DNA from 2 places in the Vagococcus martis genome. Region 2 is predicted to be linked to the other one. Evidence: riboswitches for the same ligand, from Rfam matches in the RefSeq annotation. Region 2 holds a riboswitch; the other holds the start of a gene.

Region 1 (16,697 bases), 610 kb from region 2:
TATACAAGAAAAAAAACGGATATTTCTATGGCACCGAATACGTTAATGACATTTCCAATTAGTCTTAATGGTGAATTAATGCAAGCGGGTGAATATACAGCGCATGTCGTCTTAAAAGGATATGGAAAAGAATGGAAATGGGATCAGGATTTTACTGTAACGGATGAACAAGCAGATAAATTTAATCAATCTGATGTTTACGTTGTTCAAGAGAGAGGCATTAATATTAAACTTGTTATTACAATAGTAGTGAGTGTATTAGTTGTTATTATAGTGATTTATATGATTTACAGATATATTACTAAAAAGAAAGTATCTAAAAAAACAAGTAAAAAAAGAAAAAAATAGTAAAAGGGTGTAATTAATATGACTTTATTTGATTGGTTGCTGATTATTGGTTTTTCAATCACTATTTTACTATTTATTAGTTTTTTTGTATTTTTTTCAGAAATCTGATTTTATCTGGAAAAATAAAGAAATTAAAAAATATAAAAAGAAAGAATAAGAAAGTAAAGAGAGAACTAAACAATATTACTAAAATAAAAAAAATATATATACGTAGAGTCTTTCTTTCAATTATTGGGATAATTATAGTGGGAGGATCAACTTTTTATTTAAAGTGGTATCAGTCGACTAATTTGCAAGATGAAGATATGGATAATTTAGTTTTTGGTTATTATTTGTTAAATCAAGTAGAGGAACAGCTTAAAGTAGCAGAAAAAGATGACTCTAAAAAAACGGAAGAAAATATTCATTCATTAGCCCTAAAAATATCTACTTATTCTTCTAAAAGTGGAAGTGATAGAGGAACAAAAGAATCTCAAGTATTATTAAATAGATATTACTCTAGATTAGGTCAATTTGGTGTCAACGTTGCCGCTGAAAATTTTAATAATATAAAAAGTAATATAGGGGAGTACCAAGAGGATATAAAAAATATAAAATCTGTCCAGAAACAAGCACTAGAGTATTATAAGATTAATGAGGACTCATTAAAGCAAAAAAAATAATGTATAAAAATATTTGGTGAACTTAATGACTTTTTTTAAATTTAATATGATAAATAATTTACTCGACATGTACGAAAAGAAATCCAAAAAGGTATTAATCAAAAAGAATAAAAAGAATAAAAAGAATAAAAAGAATAAAAAGAATAAAAAGAATAAAAAGAATAAAAAGAATAAAAAGAATAAAAAGAATAAAAAGAATAAAAAGAATAAAAAGAATACAACTTTTTTTAAACTATTTGACATAAAAGTCTTTAGTATATCTATGAGTATTGCATTTATTACGGTGATTGTTTCTTTTCAATTTTTCTTCTCAATTGGATATATGGATGGTTATTCTATGACGCCTAATATTCGTAATAATGACATATTAATTATAGATAAGCATGCTTCTATAAAACGTTTTGATTTGATTTATTTTAGAAATCCCAATAGGCCTAATGAATATCTAGTTAGAAGGGTAATTGGTATGCCTACAGATAAAATAAAATATAAAGATGATGAATTATATGTGAACAATGTAAATATAAATGAACCGTATTTAAATAATAAAAAGAAAATGATGGAGCCGATGATACTTACTGAAGACTTTAGTTTACAAGAAGTAGTTGGTAAAGACGAGGTGCCAAGTGACTATTATTTTGTTTTAGGAGATAATCGAAATAGTACTGTTGATAGCAGGGATTTTGGCTTTATACCTAGAGATTCAGTTAAAGGAAAAATATCATCTAAGCTATCAATACGAAATTAATTGATGAAAGAGTGTAAAAAATGAAAAAAATAGTGCTTTCTATCTTTATTATATATTTTATGTTAATAACTTTAGAGATTAGTGTTAATGCTTTAAATGAAGACAGTGTGTCTAATGAACTAAAATTTTCATATTATAATGAAATACCTAAAAATCAAATTGATAAAGAGGCCACATATTTTGACTTAGAAGTAAAACCAGATAGTAAACAAACCTTAATAACAAATGTCAAAAATGAAACGAATAAATCATTAAAGGTAGATGTTTCTGTTCAAAATGCATCGACCAGTTCATCTGGAATCTTGAATTATACAGTACCTACTAAAATAAAAGAAGAAGATGTTTTAAAACTAACTGATATTGTAGATGTACCTAAATCAATTGAATTAAAACCGTATGAATCTAAAAAATTAGAAATCAAACTTAATTTGCCTAAAAAAGAGTTTGACGGTATTATTTTAGGTGCTGTAAAATTACAGGAACAAAAAAAAATACTTCTAGCCACGTAAGTAATGAATCTGTTTCAATAGATAACGAGTATTCGTATGTTTACACTATATCTTTGAAAGAAAACAATAAGGAACTGAGTACTAGGTTTAAAGATAATGACAGCTTTGTGAAAAATAATTATATTAATGTTAGTTTTAGAAATGATGTTGCAAAAATAGTAAATAATATTAAAATAGAAAGTACTTTAAAAAAGGAAGGATCAGATAAAGTATTAGATACCTTTTCTGTTGATAAGTACACTATGGCACCTAATTCAGATATAGAGATACCTATGTTTGACAAGGCTAACTTAGATGATGGAAACTATATTACTACTACAACTATAACTAACGGGAAAAAAAATTGGAAGTTTACTAGTAAAATTAAACTGGATTCTAAAGAAACAGATGATATGGATAGTATAGTTGAAAGTAACAAAGAAGATAGTAATAATAAATTTATAATAATGGTTTATATAGTAATAGTATTTTTCTTATTAACAAGTATTTTGTATTTTATTTTAAAAAAGTATAAATTTAAATAAAGTTATTAAATTATTCATTTAAAAAATGGCTCTGTTAAATTGGACTGATGAGTTAAATTTATAAGATGATAAACGTGAGAGCAATCTCAGATTTATCATCTTTTTTGGCTCTATAATTTCTACTGTTGGTAACACAATTTACCGACAGTAGAAATTTTACAGCTATAGATAATAGTAACACTAATCTTGTAAATGAATAATGGTTTGTACAGGGTGATGATCAGTGTATTTGAAGTTGTAGTCAAAACTATTCGTTCGTTTAACTTTGATATTATCTGAAACGATAAAGCCATCAATCACATAGACTTGAGAGGATTCATAATTACCAGTAAAAGCATGGTTTAATACTCTGACTGATGGATGGGTATCATCATATGAAAAAGAGAAATGGTCAGGGATATCAGTTGAACTAATACTCCCAGGTTTCCATCCATTCTGTCCTGTGTTTGGAAAGGGATGACTTCCATCAAAGACTTGATTAAAATCTCCCCCGGCAATGACATAATTACCTTTGTTATATTCTGTTTCAATCATTTTTTTTAGTAATTTACTTTGTTCGATCTTCCCTTGTCCGTCATCATAGGCATCCAAATGTAAATTAAAAACAACTAATTCTTTTTTGCTATCCTTAATAGGAAATCTTGTTTCAAGCAATGCACGTTTTAAATTAGCTAGGCTGATTGGCCATGGAAAAGGATTTGGTAATGCGATACGTTTGGCTTCATTCATATTTAAGTTAGTCATAGTCGCTATACCACTTTCTACTTTGCCAATTGGAGGTAAGGGAAAGGGAACATAGGGAACATTGAAATTGTAAGCAAAAACACTAGGCATATGAAGTGATGTTGACAATATACTTTTTTGATTTATATAATATGAGCGTTTTGAATTAATATCGACTTCTTGTAAAAGATAAATATCAGAAGGATGCTCTTTTAACATGTTTATAATACCAGTTAAGTTTTGTTTTATAAACTCACTTGATTTTGGTTGAACCGTTTTTCCACCATCCATAAAAAAATCTTCGGAGTTAGATAAGCCCCCATAACCAATATTTAGTGTTAACAATGAAATATCATGGTGCTTTATTAACTCTTTTTTTCCATTCGTAATGGTTAAATCTTCCATTTTTTTAGGTTTGTATTCATTTACAGTGAGATAACCAATAAATAACAATATAATAATTAACGAACTCACCATAACTCCAACGATTATGTTTAATATCTTTTTCATATTTTCTCCTTTATGTCAGTAAAATGACTAAGATTTATTATAAAACAGATTAGAGTAATTAAAAATAAGATGTTGTCATTTTTAAGATTAAAGTCATTGGAAGATCACATTTTTTTCGAGGTAAGCCTCTATACTGAACATAATTCATTAGAAGGAGGTATCATTATGTTAACTATACCCTATTGGTTAACAGCTTTATCGTGGGTTAGTATCATACTCGCAAGTATCTGTTTTATTTATATTGTATGTGATATCATCAAACATCCACAACAAATGAAAATAATGACTCTTGTTTGGCCATTAACAGCTTTATTTGGTTCAATTATATGGGTTATAGCTTACAAAAAGTGGGGTGAAAATAACTCATCACATGAGATGGTAATGGATGGTTCGATGAACATGGAAAATTCAATGAACCCAAAACCGATGGCTGTGTCTGTTTTTATTGGAACATGTCATTGTGGAGCTGGATGCAGTTTAGCTGACTTGATGATAGAATGGCTTTTATATTTTTTTCCAACACTCTATATTTTTGGTGGCTATCCTACTATTTTCTCTCAAAAATTATTCTCTGGATTTGTTTTAGCCTTTATTCTTGCACTTTGTATCGGCATTATGTTTCAATATTTTGCTATTGTGCCTATGAAGCATTTGTCTAGAAAAGAGGGGATTTTAGCGGCTATAAAAGCAGACACATTGTCTTTATCTTGTTGGCAAATCGGAATGTATATTACGGTATCATTATGTCAATTAGTTGTATTTCCTCATTGTTTTGGAGGAGCGATTCCCCCAACAAGTCCAGTTTTTTGGTTTATGATGCAGATTGCTATGTTAGTAGGTTTTTGTACAGCATATCCAATGAATTGGTTTCTTATAAAAACTGGTGTAAAAGAGCGAATGTAAAATCATTGTTATTGGTATGGTATACAGTGAAGATAAAAATGTGCCAATGGTATAATAAAGTTATCAGAAAAAAGGAGGAGTTGTAATGACTTTATTGGCATTATTTCAAACTGTTTTAAGATTAGGGTTGTCGATTGTCATGGGAGGGACAATTGGCTATGAGCGAGAACAAAAGAATCGGCCAGCAGGAATGAAGACGCATATATTGGTATGTCTAGGTGCGACAATTATTGCATTAATTCAGCAAGAAATAGCGCAAGAAGCAATTCGTTTAGTAAAATCAAACCCTGATATTGCTCATATTGTCAAATTTGATCAGTCGAGACTAATTGCTCAGGTTGTAAGTGGGATTGGTTTTTTGGGTGCAGGAACGATTATTGTGACACGACAACGTATTACGGGATTGACGACGGCAGCTTCACTATGGTCATGTGCTGCAATTGGTATAGGATTAGGAATGGGATTTTATTTGGTTACGATACTAGGCTTTCTTTCAATTATGTTTTCTCTTTCTTTGGTTAAAAGGATTATTACAGTGTCCAAAGTTAACAATTTAGAAATTCAATATGTGCATCGAAAGGAAACGAAAGATTTTATAAATCATTATTTTGATGCTCATCATATTGAAAATAGATGATGTGACGTTTGAAGTACAAATTATAGATGGTGAAAAGTATTATAAAAATGTGTATACAATTGATTTACCAAAATCATTAACTTATGCAGATGTTATCGAGGAGTTATCAATGTACACAAATGTACGAGAAATAAGATTGGTGGCTATTAGTGATTAAATAATGATATATTATGTTATTTTTAGATTGAAAGTGTAATTTCTTGCGAATTTAGTTACAAAAGAATAGTATGATAATAAATATAGAAGTTAAGAGAGGAAGAGGATTATGTCAAATGAACGAAATGGTTTTGATTGGTTTTCATTTTTACTAGGGATTTTATTTATTTTTGCTTCACTTACGTCTTTTCAAGACCCAACAGGAAATTTAGTAGCCATTGTGGTCGTGTTTGGAATGTTTGCTATTATAAAGGGGATTTTTGAATTATTTTTAAGAAAAAAAGTCAGAGAGTTTACGGGAATATCTTCCACAATGCCAATTATTGTTGGGGTATTTGATGTAATTGTTGGAATTTTTTTATTGTTTAATATCTCAGCAGGTGTCATTGCATTACCTTTTGTTTTTGCTGTTTGGTTTTTAGTAGATTCTTTTGTTGGTTTGTTTAGTTCAGGTGCCTTAAAAAACAGTAGTACAGGTTATTATTGGTTCTCTATTATTATTAATATTTTAGGTGTGATTGTTGGGTTTATGTTATTAATGAATCCGGTATCGTCCGCTTTAACCTTAAGCTTTTTAGTAGGATTTTACTTTATGATGTTTGGTATTACAGAAATCACATATGCTTTTCGTTAGAAGATTAGATTACTATGTTATAATATAAACAAATTAATCATAGAAAAAGCAAAGGTGAGATAAAATGGAAAAAATTGTCATTCATTGTACCACAGAAATTGTTCATGGTGGATGTAATGTTTGTCCAACAACTGCAACACCGACTTATGATGTAGAGATAGCTGGAAAAACAACCGCCATTCCTAATCTTGATGTTGTTTCCTTGTTACGTCCAATTTTAAGAGAACATGGTTACAAAGAGCGTCAAGAATATGACGTAGCTGGGGATTACGATGTATTTGAAAACACATTGAATACCGTAAATATTTTTGAATCTTATCAAGGATTACGTTTTGAAACGCAATCTGGTGAAAAAGAAGTTAAACAAACTTATGAGTCAGAAGATGAGTTGTTTAAAGTGGTAAATGAGTTGTTAACTGATTTATTTAAACTTGAGGCAATTGAGTTTGTCACAGATATACCAGAAAATTAAAAAAACAATGGCACGTTTGTTCATTTGAATAAACGTGCTTTTATTTGTGTCTTTATTTTTTTATATACTCCTATATAGTAATATATTGATTATTTTATAGAATTTCTAAATTGCAATATTAAGTTAGCCACCTAGGTAAAAACATCTAATTTTTTGTGTTATTCTATTAAAATCCATCCTTACCAACATGTTTTGATTTTAAGCTTTTGAATTTCTTCTAAAAATAATGTAGCTGGTTGTCTATAATTTAAGATTTTACGTGGTAAAAGATTAATTTTTTCAGTAGCCAGTTGAATGAATTGTTTTGAGTAGTTGCAGATTGGAGTTCCTTTCGGAATAAATTGTCTTAATAAACCATTATGTCTTTCATTTGTACCTCGTTCCCAAGAAGAATAAGGATGAGCAAAATAGACATCCGTTATTTGTTGGAGAGTATCATGAAGCGAGCTAAATTCACTACCATTATCAGCAGTAATTGATTGAAACATCTTGCTAAAATTAACTTGTCCGAACTCAGATTTTAATTGATTAACAGTATAACAAACAGACTCTTCTGTATGATCATCTAAAACAACAGTGATCATGTAACGCGTTTTTCTTTCAACAAGAGTAAGTATAGCATTATCATCTTTAGATTTTGAACCAATAACGCTATCTATTTCCCAATGACCAAAGTTTTTTCTATCATCAACTGTACTTGGTCGTTCATCAATCGATTTTCCTAGTTCTTTTTTATGCTTACGACTTCTTTTCTTTTTAGGTGAGAGTCTGATCTTCATCTTGAGATGATGGTTTCTAATAGGTAAAAAGCCACTATCAATATAATTATAAAGTGTCTTAGTAGAGACAGTAGGTGTATTCCAGGTCCTCATGGACTTGGTAAAACCAACAATTGCATCTGGTGACCAATTAAAATCAATAATCTGTTTACAGGCATAATTAATAAAGTCAACAGCACTGGCTAGCTTAGAATTAGCACCACAACGCTTTCTATTTTCTATATATTTAGCTTGTCCTGTCTCAGCAAAATAGAGTTGTCTAGGCTTTTTATTTTCTTTGATTTGCGTTGTTGTACCACGTTTTAGCTCATTGTTTATTGTTTGATGGTGTCGACCTAATCGTTTACCGATTGCTCTATTAGAATCACCTCTATTATGCCAAACTTCAATAAGTTGTCTTTCTTCAAAGGAAAGATGTTTATAAGTCAATTTTTGTGTGGTATTCTGAATTTGCGCCATGATAAAAATTCCTTTCGTTGTTGGGTAGATACTTCAATGATACATGAATTTTTACCATGGTGTTTTTTTATTATTTTAGGGTGGCTAACTTGATTCTACAATTAACCTATTTTATAGAATTATTGAATATAAATATATAAACTTATTCTAGTTGATTAAAAAAATTAGGAGTGAAGGTATTGGAGAAAGAAAATGTGGGTTATAAGATTAAAGAGATGATGAGAACAGAATGGTTTTTAATCATTTCACTAATTGTATTTTTTCCTTTAGGATTGTTTTTACTATGGAAAAATAACAGATACGGTAAAAAGACTAAGGTAGCATTGAGTATTATTTTGCCGTTGAAATTTATTTGGTTTATTCTGATGTGGATATTTTTAATTAGAATCATTGATGTAAATCAACAGTTACGAGAACAGATTAGATTCGCATATGGAGACATAGATAAACAAAAGTCTTTATATTATGATTATAAAGAAAAAATGTCACCATACGAGCAACTCGCTGATGCTGATTTAGAAAAACAACAGAAAAATGTTGAGATAGCTCAGAAAGTATCTAATCAATTAAGTACGCTACCAAGTGTGACGCTTATAAGTCTAGAGCATAAGGAAAAAGTGGAACTAGCGAAAAAAGCATATGAACAATTAAACGACGAACAAAAAGCATATGTTGATGGAACAGTCATTAATGAATTGTCTGATAAAATAAAAGAGCTTGAAGACAAAGCAAAAAAGGAAGAAGATGAACGTAAAAAACAAAAAGAAGAGCAAGATAAACGAGCGAAAGAAAAAGCTGAGGAAGATGCTAAAGGCTATGATACAGGTATTACGTATCAACAGTTAGCTAGAACACCTGATGATTATATGATGAAAAAAGTTAAGTTTTCTGGCAAAGTAGTTCAGGTATTAGAAAATGATAAAGACACACAACTTCGTATAGCAGTTGATGGAAATCATGATACTATCGTGTATGCCGAGTATGAAAGTAAACTCGTTTCATCACGTGTTCTAGAAGATGACTATATTACAATATCAGGTTATTCAATGGGACTATTGAGTTATAAATCAACAATAGGTGGGACAATAACTATTCCATCAATAGTCGTTAAAAAAGTAGAACAATAATTTTAACACACTATTTTTATAAACATTTGTGAAAATGGTTGGCTATTTTTATGAAAGCGTGTTATATTTGAGTAGAATTAAATACTAGAAACATTTGGGGTGCGTAAAGCTGAGATTATACCCATGGAATCTGCTCCAGTTAGTACTGGCGAAGAGAAATGTATCATTTATGATGAAAACATTGAACCTAGGTCTATTTACGCCCATCCAATTTATTTGGACGGGCTTTTTTATTGGAAAAGTGTCAATTTTTATCAAGATGAATCATCAAAAGCAACTCTCCTTTGTTTCTTATTATAGAAAAAAGGAGGTTTTTTTATATTTAAAATTAACACTTATTTAGTATATTTTGATGGACATAAAGGTAAATAAAATTAGGGAGATGGGTAAAATGAAGGAAAAATGGACGTTACGTCAGGTTGTTTTGTTAGCATTATTAGCCTTTTTATTTGGTGGTGTATTTATGGGAGCAGGATTTTTATATGCTGGTTTATCAGCTGTATTAACGCCCCTTGGGTTAAGTCCTTTTGCTAATGAACTATTATTTGGTTTATGGACAATGGCTGCACCGATGGCAGGGATATTAATTCCTAGAAAAGGAAGTTCAATTTTAGGAGAAATGTTGGCTGCATTAGCAGAGATGTTGTATGGAACATATTTTGGACCAGGTGTTCTTATTTCAGGTTTTTTCCAAGGTCTTGGAACAGAACTAGGGTTTATGGTAACACGATATAAACGCTACGACATCGTGCCATTATTCTACGGAGCAATTGGCACAACGGTCTTAAGTTTTGTGTATGAATTTTTTAAATTTGGTTATGGAACGTATTCAATTAGGATGATTTTATCACTTCTTGCTGTGCGATTTTTGTCGGTGACGTTCTTTGGCGTTGTTGTTGTGTCAATGGTCATGAAGCTTTATAACCGATCACAAGATCTTTCGGTAGTAAACGAATGAGAGGAATTGAATTAAGTGAGTTGACGATTAAACGTGGCGACAAAGAGGTGTTACGTCAGGTTGACTTTGGTTTTTCTCCTCATGAATTTATTTTGCTATCTGGTGCCAGTGGTAGTGGTAAATCAACGTTATTAAAAGCCATTGCCGGATTTGCTGATGTGTCATACTCGGGCACGATTACCGTTGATGGAAAGAGTTTAACACAAGCGAGTATGTCTGATAAGGCTAGACAGATTGGCATGATGTTTCAAAATCCAGGGCAACAATTTACAATGAAAACACTACGTCGTGAAATTATTTTTGTTTTAGAAAATTTGCAAACAAAACCTAGTGATATTACGGAACAAATGCAAGAAGCCGTCCTATTAGCCGATACGACAGAATTATTAGATAGGCAGTTATCTACGTTATCAGGTGGGGAAAAACAACGTGCGGCATTAACAGTTCTCTTAGCGATGAGAAGTCCATTTTTATTATTAGATGAGCCGTTTGCCAGTATTGATCCTAAAACAAGAAAATTATTAATTCAACAGTTACATCAATTAAAACATCAAGGTAAGACGATTATTATTTGCGACCATGATTTTAATGATTATGCTGAAGTGGTTGATACATGGGTGACACTAGATAATCAAGTATTACAAAACGTTCCATTAGCTCTTTTAAAGCAAGAACAGACAAATGTGCTATTGACGGATCATAGAGCGCCAACAGATGTCATTTTAAGATTAGAGGATGTCAGATACAAGCAAAATAAACGCGAGCTACTAAGTCAAGATTCTTTTCATTTTTCTAAAGGAATCACGACACTGACAGGAGATAATGGAACAGGAAAATCAACGTTGTTTCGTTCGATAGCACAATGTCATCGTTATAAAGGCAAGATGTTTTTATACGATAAAAAGCTTAAAAAAAGCCGTACGCTATATCAGACATTATCCTTAGTTACTCAAGAAGCGGAAAAACAATTTGTGACACTCACACCAGCTGAAGAATTTATTTATAGCGAGTATCAGTGGGAGGACGCTAAACGTCAAAGACAGGAAGCGATTGAGTTTTTAGGATTGGAACCACTACTTAATCGAAGCGTGTTCCATCTAAGTGAAGGACAGAAAAAAAGTATTCAATTATTGACGATGTTGAGTTTAGATGTGCCGTTTTTATTATTAGACGAGCCGTTTTCAGGTTTAGATGAACGTGCTGCTAACTATTTTGCTAATTGGTTTAAAAGGCAAGCAAACAGACAAGATATGATGATTATTTCGCATCGATTGGCACCACTTCATGGCGTTAGTCAACATCATGTGCATTTAGATAAGAAACAATTATGGCAACAAGATTATTCGGTTGGGGAGGGGATAAAGGATGTCAGTGACGAAAAGTTCTGCTTTAGTGCTAAGCGGACTACTACTACTTTTGACTATTGAATTATCATTTACCTCATCTATTCAGTTAAATTGGTTTGTTGTGTTAGTCAGTGCTTTATATCTTATTAGTAAGAAAAAATGGTTTGGGTTGTTTGGTTTAGTTTTTTTTCCATTAATTCCAGCTTTAGGAACGTATTGGTCAGTTTATCTATATGGAAATAATCCTGATTATGGTCTTGTTCTAGTGAGTCGAACCTTTGCTTTTGCTGCCATTGGCATGGTGTTTGCATTTGGGGTCGACTTAGAAGAATTACTCTTAATTTTAGAGCAAAAAAAATTACCAGCGTCATTTGTTTATGGCATTTTAGTTGTTTTACATGCGATGCCTGTGATTCAACGAGAGATTGTGGCACTAAGAGAAGCCAGTTTATTTCGTGGAAAAAAACTCCATTTTTATTCGCCATTGATGTATTTAAAAGTGATTTTTGTCGCTAATCATTGGCGGGACAGTTACACAGAAGCCATGTTTTCAAGAGGATTTGATGAAGAAGGCGAAAGGACGCATTACACACAATATAAAGTGTGTCCTAAAAGTTTAGCTACATTAGGCGTATTAACGGTTATATCACAATTTATATTAATCATTACTTAGGAGGAAGAAAGATGTTTACAAACATTGCACGAGAGAAATCAGCACCTTATTGGGAAGGAAGTTTTACTCATCCATTTGTCGCAGGACTTCAAGAAGGAACGCTATCAGATGAAGCATTTCGCTATTATTTGATTCAAGATGGGTACTACTTAGAACATTTTAGCAAACTTCACCGTTTGATAGCAGAACAAGTAGAAGATGAAGAAGTAAAAGAGATGTTACTAACAGGAGCGGATCACTTAAAAGAAGGTGAGATGAGTATTAGAGAGGATTTCTTTACTGAGTTAGGCATTACAGATGAAGAAGTTGCTAGCACTGAAATTGCCCCGACTGCTTATAATTATGTGTCGCATATGTATCGTCAATTAATTGATGGCACACCAAATAGTGCAGTCGCAGGGTTACTACCGTGTGCGTGGTTGTACCAAGAAATTGGGACTGAATTAATTAAAACAGGTTCTCCTCATCAGTTGTATCAACGATGGATTGAAACGTACTCTGGTGAAGAATCAAAAGAAGAAGTCGCTCATCAATGTGCTTTACTGAATCGACTGTACGAAGAAAGCGACAAGGAAGAACAAGAAAAAATGATTGAGGCCTTTTATGTGAGTGCTCAAATGGAATACCTGTTTTGGGAAATGGCATACACACATCAAAAATGGCCAGAAGGAGAAAAAGATGCCGTCTCAAACTACTAATTTAAAAAAACTATTGATTTTATCTCTAATGGTTGCGATGGATGTGGTGTTATCACCACTCTTTCGCATCGAAGGGATGGCACCAATGTCTAGTGTAATGAATGTGATTGGTGTGATGCTAATGGGACCTTTTTACGGCACGATTATGGCACTTGTCTGTGGCGTATTACGGATGATGCTTCTAGGCATTCCACCACTAGCCTTAACAGGTGCTGTTTTTGGTGCATTACTTGCTGGAATATTTTACAAAATTTATCCAACAATTTACAGTGCGATGTTTGGTGAGTTTCTAGGAACAGGAATTATTGGCTCATTATTATCCTATCCTGTTATGGCTTGGTTTACAGGAAGTCGTAATGGTATGTACTGGTTTTTCTATACACCACGATTTATTGGTGGTGCGGTGATTGGTTCGTTTGTAGCTTTTATCGTGATGAAAAAGTTAGCGAATGTACCAACGTTTCAACGAATTCAAGCGATTTTTTTTAATGAGAAAGTAGGTGACGAGCAACATGTTACGAGTTAATCAATTTCAAACACCCTTTCCTCTAATACCTTCTCCCCTAGTGCATTGTATTACGAACTCAGTGACATGTGAAACGGTCGCAAATAGTGTGTTATACATTGGAGGAAAACCAATTATGACAGAAGATACGCGAGATTTTTCAGATTTATATGAACAAGTAGGTGGCGTGTTAATCAATATTGGCCATTTATCAGAAGAAAAAGAAACAGCTATGGTATTAGCTATGGACGAGGCTCATAAACGTAACGTCCCTATCGTTGTAGATAATGTCGGCGTCTCTAGTTCAAGAATACGAAAAGAAGTAGCCAACAAATTATTATCTCTTGAACCAACTGTTGTCAAAGGCAATGTGTCAGAAATGCGAACGTTATGTAATTTAGCCAGTCATGGAAAAGGTGTCGATGCAGCAGAAGAAGACCAAGATTTGTTAGCGATGAAAGAATTAGAAGAAGGACTATTAGCACTAGCTAAAATCCATCCAAATACGTGTTTTTTAGCGACAGGACCAAGTGATTTAGTGGTGTATCAATCACAAGTTGTCTTGCTACAAAATGGCATTGAGGCATTAGATAAATTCACAGGGACGGGAGACGTCGTTGGGGCATTAATTGCAACACTTTTAGGTAGTGGGGTGGATGTATTGCCAAGTGTTTTACAGGCAGTAAGCTATTTTAATTTGTGTGGTGAAGAAGCATTAGAAATAGTTCAAAATGACGCGAAAATTGCGAGCATTCGCGAAGAAACATTGAATCAATTATCATTATTAAAACAAAATGAGTTATGGCAAAACAGGATAAAAGGAGATTGGTTATGATTGATGAGGCATTAACATTATATTTAGTGACAAATTCAGATGGGTTATCTGATGACGTCTTTTTAACCAGAGTAGAGGAAGCTTGTAAAAATGGTGTGACACTTGTCCAATTAAGAGAAAAAAAAGCTAGCACACGAGAATTTTATCAAAAAGCGTTAGCAATTAAAGGTATTACGGATAAATATGGCATACCTCTTATTATCAATGACCGAGTCGATGTGTGTTTGGCTGTTGATGCAGCTGGTGTGCATATTGGAGATGATGAGTTGCCAGTTGATGTGACACGTCAGTTGATTGGTCCGGATAAATGGTTAGGTGTCTCAGCTAAAACCGTTGAGCGAGCACTTGAGGCCAAAGAACAAGGAGCAGACCATTTAGGTGTCGGGGCCATGTTTCCAACAACGACGAAAGAAAATGCTCCAACAACGGATATCTCAGTTTTGCAAGATATCATTCACGCAGCACAATTACCAGTTGTCGCGATTGGCGGGATTAAAGAAGAAAATATGGCTGCATTACGTGATACAGATATTTCAGGTGTCGCGATTGTGAGTGACATTATGCAAGCTGATGATGTAGCGAAAAAAACACAAGCCTTAAAGAAACAGATTGTAAGTATAAAGGAGAAAAATCATCATGACCGTTAACCAAACCCCTCAAGTAGTAACCATTGCCGGAAGTGATTCAGGTGGTGGAGCAGGAATCCAAGCAGACTTAAAGACATTTCAAGCAAGAGATGTTTTTGGCATGAGTATTGTCGTTGCCTTGACTGCACAAAATACATTAGGTGTACAAAGTAGTTTACCGATACCATGTGACTTTGTTGCGGAACAATTTGATTCTTTGGCAGCTGACTTTCGTATTCGAGCATGTAAAACAGGGATGCTTGCCGATAAAGAACATGTTCAAATCGTTGTTCAAAAACTAAAAGAAGTGGATTTTGGCCCACTGATTGTAGATCCTGTGATGATTGCTAAAGGAGGGCATTCGCTATTACAAAAAGAAGCGGTAGATTGCATTAAAGAAGAGTTACTCCCACTAGCTTCGGTGTTAACCCCAAATATTCCAGAAGCAGAAGAATTAATTCAGCAAGAGATAAAAACAAGCGAAGATATGATTCAAGCAGCACACGTTTTACAAGAAATGGGTGTCAAAAATGTGGTAATAAAGGGAGGTCATTCAACAGATATTTTGGCAAAAGACTTTGTCTTACTAGAAAATGGTGAGACATTTTGGATGAGTTCAAAACGCATTGAAACGATTAAAACACATGGGACGGGCGATACATTTTCATCATGCATAGCAGCTGAAATAGCAAAAGGAAAGTCGGTTAAAGAAGCTATACACATTGCGAAAAGTTTTATTCAAGGTGCGATAGAACAAGAGATATTTGTTGGACATGGACATGGTCCAACGAATCATTGGGCTAATCCAGTTCAAGATATTATCATCGATTAACAGACTTTAAAATGGATGTTTATTATTGCCGAACTATCAAATAAATGTTACAATAATGTTACAAAGGAGTAACGAAGTTGTAATATTTTGTTGTTAAGGAGGTAATTGACATGAAAAAGTTAATTTGGAGTAGTATTTTAATAAGTACATTAATGGTTGGTAATATTAGTCAAGCTGTTGATTCATCAACAGAAACAAAAGAAAGTGAGTCAATTAGTCAAGTGACGACTAATTCGACTGAAACGACAACAGAGTCTACAAGCGAAGCAATTCCAGATGGTCTTGCTATCACAAAATCAGATGTTTCGTTATTAATCACTGATATGGTAAATGAAGGGAAATTATCACAGTTTCAATACGAAGATTTCCAAGTGCGTATAGAAAAAGCAACAACAATAAAAGAAGTAACTTTAGTTTATTCTGACGCCCTTGATTTAGCAAAATTAAATAAAGATTTATATCAAAGTAGTTTTGATGAAAAAGTTTATAATACAAAATATCAATTAGGGCTATTGGTTAAAACAGGTAAACTGACACAAAAACAAGCTGATCAGTTCATTGAAAAAATTGATAAAAGTACAACAATCGAAGAGTTAGATAATTTGTGGGCAGAAATTGAAGCTACAGTGAATAAATCAACAGATACAACAAGCAGTACTAGCTCAAGTTCAAGCAGTGTTAAACAGACACAAGCGGTTAAAACGACACCCAAATCTGATACTAAAAACAGCTCATCTAATTTACCAAAAACAGGTGAAAAACAATCAAATGTTGGATTACAGTTAATAGCTGTAGGGTCATTACTTATGACTGTTATATTGATAAAACGAAAATCATAATAATTAAAACAAAAAGAGAGTCGCAACCAGTTCATTTTGGTTCTGACTCTCTTTTTATGACTATTCTGAAAATGTCACAGATAGTGTGGCTTCTGGATCGATACTGGTTAATAGCCTTTGATAATAATCTGTTGCTTGATCTTTTAACCATTCTTTATTCATATCAATATATTTAACTAATGTATCATCACTCA
Region 2 (16,697 bases):
CACATGAATGTTATCTTCTTGTTGCATCATTAATGCAATAACATAAGAAAATTTTGTTTTTACTTTTGTGTGTGAATCAACTGACTCTTCTCCTACTTCATTAACTTGCTCAAATGTTATCCCACCTGCAACTATCCCATCAACAGCTTCATTAGGCATGCTAACCTCTATAGGTATTCGCTTGGTGCTTTTAGGCTCCATCTCAATATCAGAATCGACTTTGACTTGTTTGGCCAAATCAACTGCTAAAGAACTATCTTTTCGATTATTAGCTTTACTATAATCCACCACACCATTAATATTAGTGGTAGCACTCTCTACTGACGTCCTGAGTGTCTTTTTTTCATCAGTATTGTTTTTTATATCGACATAGATTACTTGTGTATCACCTTGGCCGAGTTTTAAATGAAAATAACCATTTCCTTTGTCTATTTGGTTTTGAGGTAGTATTGGTTGAATAGAAAATGTATTATCATTCGCATAAACATTTACTCCTACCATAAAAAAATTACCTATTAATACTATCAATCCTATCATTCGTTTAAAATTCATTCCTACCTCCATAATAACCAATACACCCGTACTCGATTGACAAAAACTCAACCCAATACGGATGTTTGTATTATTTTTAAATATTATTTTTATGGTGCTGGCACCATTGATAGCTTATAAGTCAATACTGTATCATAAGTTGTCTCTTTAGGATTAGCAGAACTTGGTACTGATAGAATCACGGATGATTTTTCTGGGTCATTACTAGTTAATTGACCAATATTACTATCCTTACTATGTCCATATGCTAAAGTCCATGTTCCTGTTCCTTGGTTTTTATCAGCACTCATTAATACTGAGCTGTATCCAGGAATAAGTTCCAATCCTCCAACAACTTGACTATTATCTGCTACTAAGTCTGAGACAAAATGTGTCGGTTTTAATGATTCATCAAACCCTGCTTGTAGCATATTTGGTGAATTTAATTGGCCATTACCTAAAAATAATTTTGCGCCTGTTAATTCTCCTGCTGTGGATGAACTAAATTGTTTATTTTGTAAAACACTTAATACCCAACCAGCGCCACTTCCTCGTTTGTCAGTTACTTGAACGTAGTTGCTACCAAATTTGTCTGAATTATTATACTTTTGAGCAAAAGCACCATAATTTTTTAATTGATTTTCCACTACTTGCTTACCAAAAGACAAACTTGATGCATAATCAATAGATAGTAAGCCACCTGTTCCTGAACCAGGTTTTGATCCATCAGGATTAACCGGATCTAACTCATTGCCAGGATTTTCCGGGTCAAGAGGATTCACTGGTTTATCTGATGTAATAAATGAAATTTGGCCTGTCACATCATATGTAGCATCTTCTTCATTTGGTGCCGGAGTCACAACATCTGCCTCTTCTTTTACAGTAATGGATTGCGTTAACATGTTGGTTTTATTTTGTCTAATCCTAAAGTTGTAATCACCACTATATTGAACTTTAAATCTTACATCCATTTTGGCTTTTCCAGAGCTATCTGCTGTCACGGAAAATGTGTTAGAATAACCTAGCGTTTCTTGCCAAGCATCATCACCCACTTTAGTTGCCGCTACCTGATTCCCTTGAGCAAAACCATTTTGTGCCACTGGAGTATATACTCCAAATTGGTATCCTTCTGATACAGCATTTGGTTTTAACCCAGAAAATTCTATTGTCACTTTGTTTTCTTCTTTAATATTTGGTGTATTTTGATGTACAACAGAAATACTAGGTTGTTCTACAGGATCTTCAGATGAACCAAAACTTCCTGCAACAAATGTTGAGGGGGCATACCATTTATAACCCGCTTGAGGCATTGCCCAAGGTTCAGCTTGCGGTTCTGTTGTGTTTTCTGGTACTTCAAAATCTAAAACAGGTGTTTTAGTTGATAAAGCCACACTTGTTTGAGAAAAATCAGTGTAATTTTCTGTATCATCTAACCAGTCTACTAATTGTAGTAACAACTGAGCATCATCACCTTCTTTAAAGCCGTCATATGTACGCTTCGTTGCACCATTCTCTTCTCGTGTATATTTTGGAGTAATATCCTCTACCAGTGATGAGTCACCAACGAATGCCGCTTTTCCTTGATCTTTTTTACTAATAGCGACATATGGTCCTTCCTCTATTCCTCCACCATTGTATACACCTTCATCTACTGCGTTTCGCCATTTATTTTTTTCTTTTGTTAAGCCATTTGGTGTATAAACAATTCCTTTTGCTTTTGTTGGATCTGTAATAGCTAAAGTCGCTCCGGCGTGCAAACCAACTTTAGAAACACCTTCAGTAATGCCAAATGCATCCTCTACAATCCATTCTTGGCTATCTTCAATATTATCAATAGAATTAAATCTGAATCTAATTCCGAAGGTTTCACTTAACCAATCACTACTTGTTACACCTTGCATCGCGTCAGAATTTTTTTCTTCAGTCGACATATCTTTTGTGATGTCTTCATAAGCACCGCGTCTATAGCCATTAAAAGCTTCTACTGAATCGATTCGATTTTTGTTTCTATCAGCATTATAATGATCTCCTATATAAAATACTGCCCCACCTTGAGAAACATAATCTTCGATAGCTTGCTGTTCACTTGCTTTATAAGGTATATTTGCTTCTGGAATGATAAATACATCATAATCCTTTAAATCTGCTAAAGTAATTGGCGTCAATTGACGTAACTCTTTAACATAATATCCTTTTTCTCCCAAAGCATCGGCAAAATCAGAAAATGCGCCATCAATTACCCAGTCTGCTGCTCCTGCTGTCTGTCCATGGGTATTATCAAATAATACTTTTTTCCCATTATTAACGGTTTGTGACGGTTGAACTTCCGGTGCAGGATCTAATGCTGTTTCTGCTAGTATAGTTGGTGACACTAACAACATACCCGTAATTGTCCCTAAAATACCTAGTGATGAAATAAACTTTTTCATTTTCATGTATAATCTCCTTTTTATTTGATACTTTTATTATAAACATTGACCATTTAGTTAATGTAAAAGAGCAGTAAATAGTAAGTTGTTTTTTATTTTATTAGTTTGATTCTGTAAAAAGTTAGTAAACAAAAATGGAACTAACCCCAAAAGATGAGACAAATATAAAAACACCCCTGTTGAATTCATGTAAAATGAATTTAACGGAGGTGTATTTTTTATGGTTAAAAGGATTGCTTATCCAGTAGAAGTAAAAGAAGAAGCTATAAAAATGAAACTTAAAGGTAAAACAACATCAGAAATTATGAATAAACTCAATATTCGGAATAAAACTCAGGTGAAAATAAAGAAAGAAAAACGTCCTGGTTCTATTTATTTTAAAACTACTAATGTAATTGATAGAGACTTTAGTTCAAGTAAGCCACTAGAAAAAGTAACAACAGACATCACTTATCTTGATTATGTTCCTAAAAGACTCTATCTTTCTAGCATTATGGATTTGTTTAATGGAGAAATACTTTCTTATACAATAAGTGAAAAATAGGATATATCTTGTGTTTTAGACACACTAAATAAATTACCTAAACTTCCAGATAAATGTTTCGGATCAAGGTTCTGTATATACTTCATATGCTTATGATCACGCAACAAAAGAAAAGAGCATTACCAGAAGTATGTCCCGAAAAGGGACTCCTGCAGATAATGCTCCAATAGAATCGGTTTATTCCATCCTAAAGTCTGAAACGTTCTCATTACACCCAGAGCTTGGAAGATCTACAATTAGTGTCATTGAAACTGTACAAAATTTCATCAACTATTATAATAAAGAAAGAATTCAACAAAAATACGACTACTTATCTCCAGTTGACTATCGGAAAAAAGTAATCCCATAGGTGTTTTTATTACTGTCTCATTTTAGGGGTTCAATCCCTTATCTAAAATAATGCGCATATTTTTTAGTGATAGCTGTTACTATAAATAGACAGAAACTCGACACAATAAACACACTGTTTACACCAACTTTGTCAGCCAGCATACTTAATATAGTGAGACTCAAAGAAAACACACCTGAACAAATCACATTACTCGCCGAGTAAACAGAGGCAATTTTTTCCGGAGTGATACTTTGTTGTATAACAGTCACTTGTGGAATATTTTTCATTTGAGAAAAAAGACCAACACTTATTGATAATAATAACGACATAGCAGGTAAAGATACTACTGAAAATAAAAATGTCACAATCGCACCAAATAAAGAACCATAAAAAATTACGACTGATTTGTCTTTATTAATTCTTGTCTCATATGCCATAACGAGTAAACTACCAACCATACACCCTAAGAAAAATGTCGCATTGATATATCCCCACCACTGATCACCTTTATGTAAGAATGTGTTGACGTAGACTAAAATAATCGAGGACACCCACGCTGTATTAGCAATAGATTCCAAGACATCCATCACTAAAACAAGCTTTACAACAGGCTCCTCTCTAATAACGTCCCATCCTTTTTTAAATTCAGTCCACGACCCCTCTGATATATTATTGAGAGGACGTTTAGAGTGTAATCCAACTAAACATACAAAAGAAAGAAAAAATAAAGCCGTATCCATCAATAATAAGGTGCGTTGACTAAATAAAACGACTAAAGATGCACCAATTAGCCAACTGACAATATTAACTACTTGAGCTACTGTTTGAAATAAACTATTTGCTTTTACTAAATCTAACGTCGATACAAATTCTGGGATAAGTGCTAGAATAAGTGGATACATAAAACTTGTTAAAAGCGAAAATAAGCACACTAACCCACTCAATCCCAAAATAGAAAATGTATCTAGTTGAATCGCTAAACCTAAACATATGAATACTAGGACAGCTAAAAACTGAGATTGTTTTAAAACGCGAATCATTTGATATTTTGCTACTAGCATTGGGGTGATTAAGCCACATAAAACAGTCCCACATGTCATGGCTATTGGAATAATTGACGTAGATAAAATAGAGTTCGTCCCCGTTAATACGGTGCTAATAATCGATACAGTATAAATCGTACTTCCAAAACTTGAGAATAGTTGACTCGCTAAAAGTTTATTAAATTGTTTTGTCATTATATTTCCTACCTTCACTTAGGTGAATAATTTTCATCACCTGTTTTAAATTATTGACACTAAGTGAAGTGGTCTAAATTCGTCTCATAAGATGCTCCTTCTTTAATATATTTCGTTTAAGTATACTACTTTTCAAAATAAAAAAAAACATCCTTTAAAAAGAATGTTTTTATCATAGTTAGTTATCTTTTGGTATAAATAATCCTTTATTTTTGTTTAAAATAAGTAACAACACAATAACGGTTGCCAGACCAGTTAAAAAGCCACTAATTCCGTTTGCTACTAATGAATAAGTCACTGGCGATAATCCCCAAATGGCATATTTACCCCAGAAAATAAATCCGGCAATAAAGTGGAAAATATAGCGTATCAAGGTACCAAAAAATGCACCTGAAACAACGTACTTCCATGCACTTGATGGATTAGTTTTTAAAGCTGTTTGTAGCTTTTTACTAAACACACCTGAAAAACCTGCTGCGGCAAAAGCGAATATGTATTCAATAATAACTTGTGATACCGTCAAGAAGTACACTTGACCCATTAAAAAGTGCAATAATCCCCAAATAAGACCAGCGTAAACTCCTGGTAAAGTTCCACGGCGTAATGCATACAATGTTAAGGGAATCATACCTAAAGAAACGGAAAATCCTGTTCCTATATTTAACGGGATAAACGATAATGCCATAGATAGCGCAGCTACAATCGTCCCCTCTAAAATAATTCGTGACCTTTTTGACATAAAAAAACTCCTCCTATTATTGATTAATACGTGACCAATCAACAAAAGAGCAGTGCTTACTTGCTACCACTTTACACAATTCCTACGCTTGAATTAACAATATCAGGTTCGAGGGTTTAGAGTTTTCACTCATTCTCAGCCTAGAAGCTCCCCTTTGTGACGGTTATGTATTTAATTTATTTCATCTATAAGTATGGCATGTATCCGCTTAAGAGTCAATGTTGTTAATTTATTTAATTGAATAAGCAAGATATTCATAAAAAAATAACACATACCTGTTTGTCTTCCTATATATTTTAATCTTTATTCTATCTCTCTCATTATACTAAGTGTTATTAAAAAAGAATAATATATAAATGAAGATATCCCTAATATCAAGTGCTATACTTTATAATAGATTACATACTAAGTAGGAGGAATCAAGATGCAACTCTTTATTAATATACTAGGAATTTTAGGAGTATGGGGATTATTTTCTTTTCCCTTGTATCAAGCATTTTTAGAACTTTCTGAACAAGCCATTACGTTTACACAACATATTAATATAGAAAAAAACTTCAAAAAAATATCTCCTTGGCTATGGTTATTTCCACCGCTTAAAATATCCAGAGAAAAGAAACGTGCTTTATCTATTATCCATGAAATAACACTATCAGACGATGAAGCCAAAAATATGATGACTTACTTTGATAAAGCAACGGCATGGTTCTATGTCGCAACAGCTGGTTTATTTAATGCTATTTATTTTAGTTATGATCTTTATAAAGAGAGCTCATTTAATCAATCTCCTATTCTATTTATTTTGTTTCTTATCTTTATGACTATTTTTAGTATTTTAAATGTCGTATACCGTATGAATCCTAAAAGACTGGATAAGAAGAGCCAAAAATTAAGAAAATAACTTTATGTTATGACTTAAAATATATTGCTAATTAAAATATTCCTCACAAAATTCAATGGTATCACTCATCGCTTGTGCTAAACGATGATAGTCACTGCCGAGTAAGTAACACATCTCTTCTATCTTTTTAGCATTTGTTAAAAATGTCTGATCCTTTGTCATAACATAATCATATAGATTAAAGTCAAATACGCATAATATGCGTTGAAATCCCTCTTCAGTGTTTTTGGTCACCTCATAAAAATCTTGTCTATAATTATTGATACTATCCCAATCTTTATTTTCTAAAGCTGTGCTTACAAAATTAACAAATAGGTAGCTTTTTATCTTAACAACATCTGGATAACTGTTATACTGTCTTAATTGTTTTAATGCAAACTCGGTCAAAATCTGATAAGTCTCATAATCAAAGTGATACCCATTATTTAGAAAAAAAGCGAATTCCTTTAATGTCCATGATTCGACAGACATCAGATGATTTTTTAGAATCTCAACATCTTCTTTTTTATAAACAGCTGGTTCAATATGTTTTTTACCTGACTCCTCATAAGCATAAATTAACAGATTTAATCTCGCCTTTAGTACCTCATCCTCTTTAGTTTTCGGTGTATCATAATAAACTCGTAATTTTCTTAGTGTCTCAATGTCCCCTCTATTGGTTGCGACTGCTACTAACACGTTGCTAGTTATTTCTTCTGATGATTGATAACCATTGGCAATAAATTCAAATTCCTCAAATTTCATCTCTAACCTAGCTAAGACATCCATGAATTTTGTCACGGACATATCATGTAGTCCTTTTTCAAAATCTATGGCATAAGTTTTAGAAACAATTCCAGAATATAAGTATTTTTGTGAGTATCCTTTGTTTAGTCGTATGTTGCGAACTACTTTTCCATAATCTGACTCCATCAAACTCCTCCTTTTTGGTCAACTATACTTTACCATTTATTCGTTCATAAAACGAATCATTCTATACTATAAAAAAAGGAGGAATCACTTATGTCTATTATCAAAAAATACCCACTCTATCAAAAGATTATTTTGAACAACTTTATATCAACTCTTGGAGATTCAATGTACTATATTGCTCTTATGACATACGCAGCACAATTTACCAATTCATCTCTTGCCATAACCATTGTGTCATTATCTGAAAGCATTCCCTTTATTTTTGCTTCCCCGTTAGGTAGTGTGGCTGATATGAGCGAAAACAAAGCCACAAAAATATTTTATTCTGGATTAATACGTGGTGTGCTGTACCTATCAGTTGGAGTTTTAATCGGTTTTCAACAAAGTATGATGTTATTAGTTGGCATTAGTTTGATTAATTTTATCTCTGACAATGTTGGAAAATTTTCAAACAGTTTGTTTTATCCCTTTGTCCCATTAATTGTGGAACAAGATGATTTAGAAGAAGCTCAAGGTTTAAATGGAGCAATTAGTAACATTGTGGCGATTATTGCCCAATTTGTTGGCGCCTATTTATTAGGACTGTTTTCTTATCAATTGCTAGCTGTCATTAATAGTATGACCTTTTTTGCGACAGCTTTGATTGTTTTATCAATGAAAAAAAGCCTAGATACCTTAGAAAAAGAACATCTAGACAAACGTGAGTCGATCTCACTATCTGCTATTTGGAAACAGATGGTATTCGCTATTAAAGAAACAACAAAGAATAAACAATTTTTTAAATTAATTTTAGTTTTTGCTGGATTAAATGGCTTATCTTCTGCTATTTCACCTCTTTTATCAATTATTTTAGCAAAAGATTCAGCTCTCATTGTTGATAGTTTTTCATTTACCTTTGCTCTTATTCAAGGTTTAACATCTATTGGGGTGATACTTGGTAGTTTATTTGGAACAAAATTATTTAAAAAATTAGAGCTAGAACAATTCACTCAACTTATTTTATTTTTCATGGCCTTACTTGTCTGTAGTATTTTACTTAAAACTATCTATTTATTATTAGGTTTTCAATTTATTTTGGGACTACTTATTGGTATTTTAAATCCGAAATTTAATGCTAAATTGATGAAAGAAATTCCTCTTGATAAGTTAGCAACCATTGCTGGAGGAGTCAGCACACTGCTCATGTTTTTCCCTCCAATCACTATTTTTATCTTTACTACCGTGGCCACAGTTTTTAGTAGTAATATCTCATTGATAGCACTAAGTATAAGTTGTCTACTATTGTGTTTCTATTCCTTTATAAGTGGACCAAATACTAAAAAAATCTAACTTAGACTCACAGCTATGTATTGCCCCCAAAACGCTAAACTAAAAAATCTAGCTTTTGGGGTGCACTATATTACACTAGGCTAGCTTTTTTATTTTAATTTTCCAATACGTCTAAACAAAACTTTCCTACTCTATCGCTCACTAATTTTTCGTAATTATCATAACTTTCTGTTGCTTCATCATTCGCTAAATCAGATATACCTCTAATAGATAAAAATGGTATCTCATTTATAAAACAAACATGAGCAATAGCACTTGTTTCCATATCTACCGCAACAGCATCAAAAGTTTCAATAATACGTGCCTTTTCATTATCATCTGCAATAAATGATTCTCCAGACACTATACACCCTATCATGCCCTCTTGGTGATGTGCTTTAAATCTAGCTAGCAACTGTGTGTCTGCTTGAAAATTTGACGTATATGGAAATAATCGTTCCATTTGATTTTTATCCACATCATGATGACTATATCGATCTCCTAAAACAATATCTAATGGTTTTAAACAAGGATGCAACCCTCCTGCTATTCCAATATTTAATATAACATTGGTCTCGAAATAATCAATCAATAATTGCGTATAAACGGTGGCATTTACTTTACCTACGCCACTTGCAACTAGCACCAAGTCATTTTCCCCATAATCAGCTAAGTAAAACGTCTGTTTTTTAATACAACAGGTGTACAATTCAAATGATGACGTAAATAATCTAATTCTATTGGCATAGCACAAATAATTCCTATTTTCATAAAAGTACCTCATCCACCTTTGTTTTAGTTATTATCCTCTTATATCTCCCCACCATTTTGGTAATAATTCTTCTAACATGACAATCTCTCTTGTTTCATAATCAACCATAATTTGAGTCTCTTTGTTTTTAGGAGAAAACTGCATCAAGGCTTCACGGCAAATACCACAAGGCATACCTCCATGATTCGTTGGAGGGGTGTCTCTAAAAGCAATGATTCTTTTCACGTGTGTTTCTCCACTTGCTTGATACATATTAATTAAAGCCATTCTTTCAGCGCATAAGTTTATCGTACCACCTGTCCCCTCGATACAGTACCCAGTAAAAATCTGTCCACTATTACTTTCTAACGCACAGACCACATGATTCGTATAGATAAAACTATTTACTTCTGTAGGGTGATAATACTCTTTCGCTCGTAAATACAATTCTTCCCAAATATCTGTCATATTATCTTCCTCTTTCTACCCATAAAACAAAATATTAATAAGATTCCATGTCATATGTAATAACATTGGCACAAAAATATTTTTACTTTTCATAAACGACCAACTAAATAAAATGCCAAGAATAAACACCTGAATAAATCCACCAGACGAGATGATACCACTAAACATTCCTGTATATATCCATGTTGGAAAATGAATAAAAACAAACAAAATAGATGACAGGATCACCGCATTCCACTTTGAAATTTTTGTCAGTAACGAATTGAGTATCCAACCTCTAAAAACCAACTCTTCGGTTATACCGACAAATAAAACGGTATTGATTAAAGAAATAGGTCGGAAACTCGCTCTTATGGCTGTATTGCCATATTGTATATAAGAAATAATGAGTAGGTAGACAACTATTGCTAAAGCAACAAGGAACCATCTACTCCATTTAGTTTTTTGCTGAAATAAAGTAGGGTAGTGTATTGCAATCCCTTCGTTCTTTTTAATTAATAGGAAACTTGGAACCGTCCATACTCCTATTTTAATAACTGATTGAATCAATGTACCTATAATTGATGAAAAATTCATCATAATTGTTGGTTTTACCACAAACTCATACACATTCCATACGAAAAAGAAAATAATAATATAAATGATTAATTGATTAAATGATTTTTTCTGTGACATCGTCGTATCCTTTCATTTATAGACCTTTATTTAGCTAAATTAATCTATTATGTAGTATAATAACAGAAAACGATAAGGAGTGATACATTATGGAATGGATAACTGTCATCACAGATTTTATAGCCGATGTATTCGCTGGTACTAGTTTTAAACATATGAGAAAAAAAGATTAACTGTCATTTTGATAAATATGAAAAAGAAAGCACTGTTTTTAGGTGCTTTCTTTTTATTTTGTAGATTTTTAGTTGAAGTCCATATATAATAAAGCAGGGTTGAATTGTTCATGTTAACAACATTAATAAACACGAAAGATTATACGATTATGACAAGAAGAAAACATTCAAAAAAAAAGCACAGCCGTTTAAACAGCAAAAAGGAAAACACATACATAAAATGGCTCGTTTTAATCATCACTTTTATCACAATTTTTACATTAAATCAATTAACATACTATACATCTGATGATTATACTTACCATTATGTCTATAAAGGACATATGCCAACAACTGATATTGAGAAAATAGATGGGATAGGCTCCATCGTTACTTCACAAATCAATCATTACCAATTGTGGAATGGACGATATTTAGCTCATAGTATCGTTCAATTTTTTCTTCAATATGACAAAATTATTTTTAATATATTTAACACATTCGCATTTATCCTGTTGATGTATTTAATCTATGCCATTATAGAAACTAGCTCAAGTATTAAGAAACCAGGTATGCTTTTAGCCCAAATAGCGATGTTACTTTGGTTAATGATTCCAAGCTTTGGCCAAACGGTGCTGTGGGTATCTGGGGCAGGAAACTACCTTTGGACCGCACTCTTTTACACTGGTTTTTTATTGCTATGTTTAAAAAATCTAGACGATCATCTTTTTGTGATTTTGGGGTCTATCTTCTTAGGATTTTTGACAGGTGTAACAAATGAAAATTCTGGTCCAGCTACGATATTGGTAGCCGTATGCATCTTTTTATTAAATATTATCATCAATAAAAAAATAAAAATTTATCAGATTACAGGTATTTTATTCTCCGTTTTAGGCTTTATCTCCATGATGTCCTCAGCTGGATCACAAAAACGTGGCCATATTGATTTATCAATAGAAGTCTTATCACGAAATCTAACTAACATTTTCACCAATAGCATGATTCATTTTTATTTTTTTTATCTATTAATTCTTGTTCTGATACTTATTTTATCATTACAGAAAGCTATAAAAGCAAAAGATATCTACTTCATCATTCTTTTACTTATAGGGCATTTTGCTTGTATTTATAGTCTGATTCTTGTTTCTGAACAACCCTTACGTGTATTATTTGGGGCATCTGTTTATCTCGTAATAGTTACCACATATTTACTCAATCGCTTGCGTAAATTAAAAAAATCCCAATTTATTTTAACTGTTGGGCTGTTACTTTTGTCAGCCTATCATTACTATTATGCCATACAAGACAATCGTACAACATATTCTCAAGTAATGGAACAAGTGGCTTTGTTAAAAAATTCAAGTCCAGATGAGGATGTCACTTTGCCTATGATTACTTATCCTAAAACTAATTATAATGCCTATAAAGGGACTGCCAATGTGACACAGGATAGGGAAGCTTGGTTCAATAAATGGATGGCTCAGTACTATAATGTGAAATCAATTACCGGCATACCACAACCAAATAAGTAAGCAACGAATAAATCGTTAAAAATTAAAAAACTAGTTACGCCAAATCTTTCTATGATTTGACATAACTAGTTTTTATTTCGTGTATAAGTTTCTATCTAATTCGCTCTAATATCCGCTCAATATTCATCGTCACAAACTCATCATCTTGAATGCCACTCACATACGACTCATGTGATTTTTCTTCAAGTAAACTTCTTAATTCTTTTTCATAACGTTTAATTTGTGGTGCTAGTAAAATCACATCATAATGTTGTTGTGACAATTTTGTTTCCACACGTTGAACTGGTGCATAATCAACATCATAGTTTAAATCATGCTCTCTTAAACTTTCTAACATTTTTGAAACAAATAATGAGGCACTAATACCTGACTCACAGATAAATAAAATACTTTTTTCCATGTCATTCACCTTTTATATTTTTTTAACTTTAACAGGCTGACCAGTTTTCAATGATTCATTTGCAGCAAATGCTAAACGTTGTGCCATAATACCATCTTCATATGTCACAACAGTGTCTGTATCATCTTTAATAGCTGTTAAGAATTCTTCCACTTCTTTAATGTATGCATCATTATAACGCTCCAAGAAGAAGTGAAGTGGTTTTTGACTATGTACTCCAGCTTCATCTGATAATACAACATTATTAACTAGCTCATTTTCTGCTTGAGATGCACCTTTAGATCCAAATGCTTCTAAGCGTTGATCATAGCCATATACTGCTTGACGACTGTTACTAATCACACCTAAACAACCGTTCTCAAATGTCAACGTCACAATCGCTGTATCAACATCCACACCATCTAATTCCGGATTAACCAACGCATCTCCCACTGCATAAACTTCCTTCACTTCACTACCAGTAATAAAACGAGCCATATCAAAGTCATGTATCATCATATCAAAAAATAGACCGCCTGACGACTCAACATATGATAAAGGTGGCGCTTCTGGATCACGTGAGTCAATACGTAATAACTGAATATCTCCAATAGATCCATCTTGAACGTGTTTTTTCACTTGTGCAAAATTACGATCAAAACGACGGTTAACACCAAGTTGGAATTTTACACCTGCTTCTTTCACAATATGATAGGTTTCAACTGTTTCTTCATCAGAAAAACTAATTGGTTTTTCACAGAAGATATGTTTTTTCGCTGCCGCAGCTTTTTTAATCAGTTCAACGTGTGTGTCAGTTGGTGTACAAATAAATACCACGTCAATCTCTTCATCATTAAAGATGACATCAAAATCTGATACTAATGGTACACCATATTCTGCTTCAAATGTTGGCATTTTATCTGCAAAAATATCTGCGACCGCTTTTACTGTCACACCTTTCATTTGTACCAAGTTTTTCGTATGAAGTTTTCCAATACGTCCGCCACCAATTACTCCCACAACTAATTCTTTTGTCATATTATTCATCCCCTAATTTTTTATTTATCTAGCAATCCCCAGTGGAGAAAACATTAAATATGTTAAAACAACTACTAAAATGGTAATCACACTCACTAATTTTGTATGCTTCCAAGGTGTGATATCTACTTTTGTATTAAAGACTTTCAATTCAAAATCACCATCTGGTTTCAGTTTTGAAACCACAAACATAACAAGCATGTCTAAGAAAAATAGTACACTTAACACATATAGAAAATGCACATCTTTTAACACAACTTTTGATAACGCATACAAGATAATATGTAAGTAAATCGTTACTTTTGCTGCAAAGGCTGTTGCTTTTTTAGAGTAAAATGCTAATAAAATAATTACCAATAATGGCATATTATACAATCCATTGAATTCTTGCACGAATTGATACAACCCTGCTGGTGCAAATGAAATCAACGGTGAGATAAAGATAGATAATAACCCAATCGCAATGGTAATCCGTTTACCAAAACGCGTGATATCATGATCTGTCGCTTGTTTATTGAAAACAGGCTTATAAAAATCAAGCGATAATAATGTTGATGTCGCGTTTAACGCTCCTGAGAATGAAGATAAAATCGCTCCAAAAATAACCGCTGCAAACACGCCATAAATCATCTCTGGTAAAACATGTGTCACAAGTGTTGGATACGCATCATCAGGCATCCCCATTAATGCATCACCAAAAATATTTCTCGCTACAATTCCTGGAAATACTAAGAATAATGCACCAAATACTTTAAAGAACCCAACAATGAATACGCCTTTTTGTGCTTCAGCTAAGTTTTTTCCAGCTAACGCTTTTTGGACAATCATCTGATTGGTACACCAGAAATATAAATTATTAAACATCATACCTGTTAATAGCGTTGGCCAAGGAACAATAGCTGAATCAATTGAACCAACAGAATTTAGTAACCAAGGTGTGTTATCTATAATGTGGTCAATTCCTGCGATAAAACTACCCTCACCAAGCATTGTAACGCCAATTGCTGGGATAAGAAGTCCACAAGCCAGTAAACCAAATCCATAAACAGTATCACTATAAGCACTTAATCGTAACCCACCAATTAATAAATATAAAATGCCAATAACACCAATCGCAAGTGAGACAATAATGATTGACGTAATAGGTCGAATACCCAACAGTTCATCAATCCGAAAAATTTTATTAAATACTAATGATCCCGAATACAACACTACTGGTAAAAACGATGTGATATAAGTAATAATAAATAATGCCGAAATAATTCGCTTAATTTGTGTATCATAACGTATTTCAATAAAATCAGATACGGTGTTAATACCATATTTCAAATACTTTGGTAGAAAAACGGATGCTAACATAACAATCGCAATGGCTGATGTGACTTCCCACGCCATAACTTCCATACCAGCGACATAACTTTGTCCATTTTGACCGACAATTTGCTCTGTTGATAAATTCGTCATAATAATCGAACCTGCAATAGGTAGGGCAGTCAAACTTCGACCACCCATAAAGAATCCTTCTGCTCCATCAACATTGACACCACGTGATCGCTTAAACGCAAACAACCACACACAACTAATAATAACAACAAAACTTAAAATAGAAAATAGATTCATGACCGTCTCCCTTTATTACAGTTTCGTAACTGAATTGATGTATTCACGAGCATTTTTTGCATAAATAAATGGATTAGCTTTTGCTGGATCTTGTTCTGCTTCAACAACTATCCAACCTTCGTATCCATCTTTTTCAATTTCTTGCCAAATTGGTGTAAAATCAATCATGCCATCTCCTGGTACAGTGAATACGCCTTCTTTAACACCTTTTAAGAAACTAAATGAGTTTGTTTTGACTTCTTCCATTTTTTCTTTACGGATATCTTTAAAGTGAATATGTTTAATACGGTCTTTGTGTGTTTGATACACTTCAATTGGATCTTCGCCTGAGAAAACTAAGTGACCCGTATCATATAATAGTGATACTTTTTTAGGATCTGTTTCAGCCATCAAACGATTAATTTCATCAGTTGTTTGAACACCTGTCCCCATATGGTGGTGGTAAACAATAGACATGTCTCTTTCATTTGCCAACTCACCTAATTTTTCTAATCCATCTGTTAATTTTTTCCACTCTTCTTCACTGAATTTAGGTTTTTTATCAAAAACAGGTGTCTCCATTTGACCTTGTACACTATGTCCTTGTTCTGATACAACGATGACTTTTGCTCCCATTGCATGTAAAAAGTCACGATGTAATATAAAGTCTTCTTTTGTCTCTTCAAATGGTTTCGTTGTTAAAAAGGCACTAAACCATGCACTAGCTACTGATAATCCACGTGGTTCTAAGTAGCTTTTTAATTCTTCTGGATTTTTCGGATATCTGTTTCCAATTTCTGTTCCTGTGTACCCTGCTAATGCCATTTCACTGACACATTGTTCAAACGTATTTTCTTTACCTAATTCTGGCATATCATCATTTGTCCAAGCTATTGGTGCAATCCCTAACTTAATTGTCATAGTATCCTCCTGGCTCAAAAAGAGCGCTTTCTTTATTTTTAAAAGAAATATAGCTAACACCTTTTTTAGCTAGCTATATTCCCCAACCTTAATACTTCCACGCTTTTTCTAACTTTTGTTCTCGTTGTTTCCATGCTTGTGTCACATTAGGATTATCTGATACTTCTGATACCCCAACATTCCACCAACCACCATATCCATCAGTCATTGTTTTTGGTAATACTTTAATGTCAATCAATGTTGATACTG

The links. A riboswitch is a leader RNA that binds a small molecule or an ion and turns the genes downstream of it on or off. The one in region 2 is predicted to bind thiamine pyrophosphate.
Region 1: linked by a shared signal. The riboswitch ahead of BW731_RS07515 (ECF transporter S component) and the one ahead of thiT (energy-coupled thiamine transporter ThiT) in region 2 are both predicted to bind thiamine pyrophosphate.

The regions. Positions count from the first base shown of each region.
Region 1 covers NZ_MVAB01000001.1:1,542,169-1,558,865, reverse strand. The annotation lists gene BW731_RS07575 (DUF3324 domain-containing protein) at 1-348, shown strand, start outside; gene BW731_RS07570 (hypothetical protein) at 654-1,010, shown strand; gene lepB (signal peptidase I) at 1,036-1,758, shown strand; gene BW731_RS07560 (DUF916 domain-containing protein) at 1,779-2,267, shown strand; gene BW731_RS07555 (WxL protein host-binding domain-containing protein) at 2,231-2,791, shown strand; gene BW731_RS07550 (endonuclease) at 2,972-4,024, opposite strand; gene BW731_RS07545 (DUF4396 domain-containing protein) at 4,190-4,927, shown strand; partial or broken gene BW731_RS07540 (MgtC/SapB family protein) at 5,013-5,721, shown strand; gene BW731_RS07535 (HdeD family acid-resistance protein) at 5,830-6,354, shown strand; gene BW731_RS07530 (DUF4809 family protein) at 6,419-6,826, shown strand; gene BW731_RS07525 (IS30 family transposase) at 7,006-8,064, opposite strand; gene BW731_RS07520 (hypothetical protein) at 8,244-9,191, shown strand; TPP riboswitch at 9,277-9,365, shown strand; gene BW731_RS07515 (ECF transporter S component) at 9,583-10,149, shown strand; gene BW731_RS07510 (ABC transporter ATP-binding protein) at 10,146-11,576, shown strand; gene BW731_RS07505 (energy-coupling factor transporter transmembrane component T) at 11,515-12,168, shown strand; gene tenA (thiaminase II) at 12,180-12,866, shown strand; gene thiW (energy coupling factor transporter S component ThiW) at 12,847-13,392, shown strand; gene BW731_RS07490 (hydroxyethylthiazole kinase) at 13,379-14,206, shown strand; gene thiE (thiamine phosphate synthase) at 14,203-14,853, shown strand; gene thiD (bifunctional hydroxymethylpyrimidine kinase/phosphomethylpyrimidine kinase) at 14,843-15,664, shown strand; gene BW731_RS07475 (LPXTG cell wall anchor domain-containing protein) at 15,775-16,503, shown strand; gene BW731_RS07470 (hypothetical protein) at 16,564-16,697, opposite strand, start outside.
Region 2 covers NZ_MVAB01000001.1:935,019-951,715, forward strand. The annotation lists gene BW731_RS04465 (DUF916 and DUF3324 domain-containing protein) at 1-552, opposite strand, end outside; gene BW731_RS04470 (WxL domain-containing protein) at 642-2,966, opposite strand; gene BW731_RS04475 (hypothetical protein) at 3,181-3,504, shown strand; gene BW731_RS04480 (IS3 family transposase) at 3,623-3,853, shown strand; gene BW731_RS04485 (MFS transporter) at 3,892-5,073, opposite strand; gene thiT (energy-coupled thiamine transporter ThiT) at 5,252-5,812, opposite strand; TPP riboswitch at 5,875-5,976, opposite strand; gene BW731_RS04495 (hypothetical protein) at 6,237-6,713, shown strand; gene BW731_RS04500 (Rgg family transcriptional regulator) at 6,741-7,625, opposite strand; gene BW731_RS04505 (MFS transporter) at 7,716-8,954, shown strand; gene mtnN (5'-methylthioadenosine/S-adenosylhomocysteine nucleosidase) at 9,049-9,579, opposite strand; gene BW731_RS04515 (cytidine deaminase family protein) at 9,736-10,152, opposite strand; gene BW731_RS04520 (CPBP family intramembrane glutamic endopeptidase) at 10,168-10,827, opposite strand; gene BW731_RS12720 (DUF3329 domain-containing protein) at 11,111-12,511, shown strand; gene BW731_RS04530 (PTS sugar transporter subunit IIB) at 12,603-12,911, opposite strand; gene iolG (inositol 2-dehydrogenase) at 12,924-13,928, opposite strand; gene BW731_RS04540 (solute:sodium symporter family transporter) at 13,953-15,548, opposite strand; gene iolE (myo-inosose-2 dehydratase) at 15,564-16,448, opposite strand; gene iolD (3D-(3,5/4)-trihydroxycyclohexane-1,2-dione acylhydrolase (decyclizing)) at 16,537-16,697, opposite strand, start outside.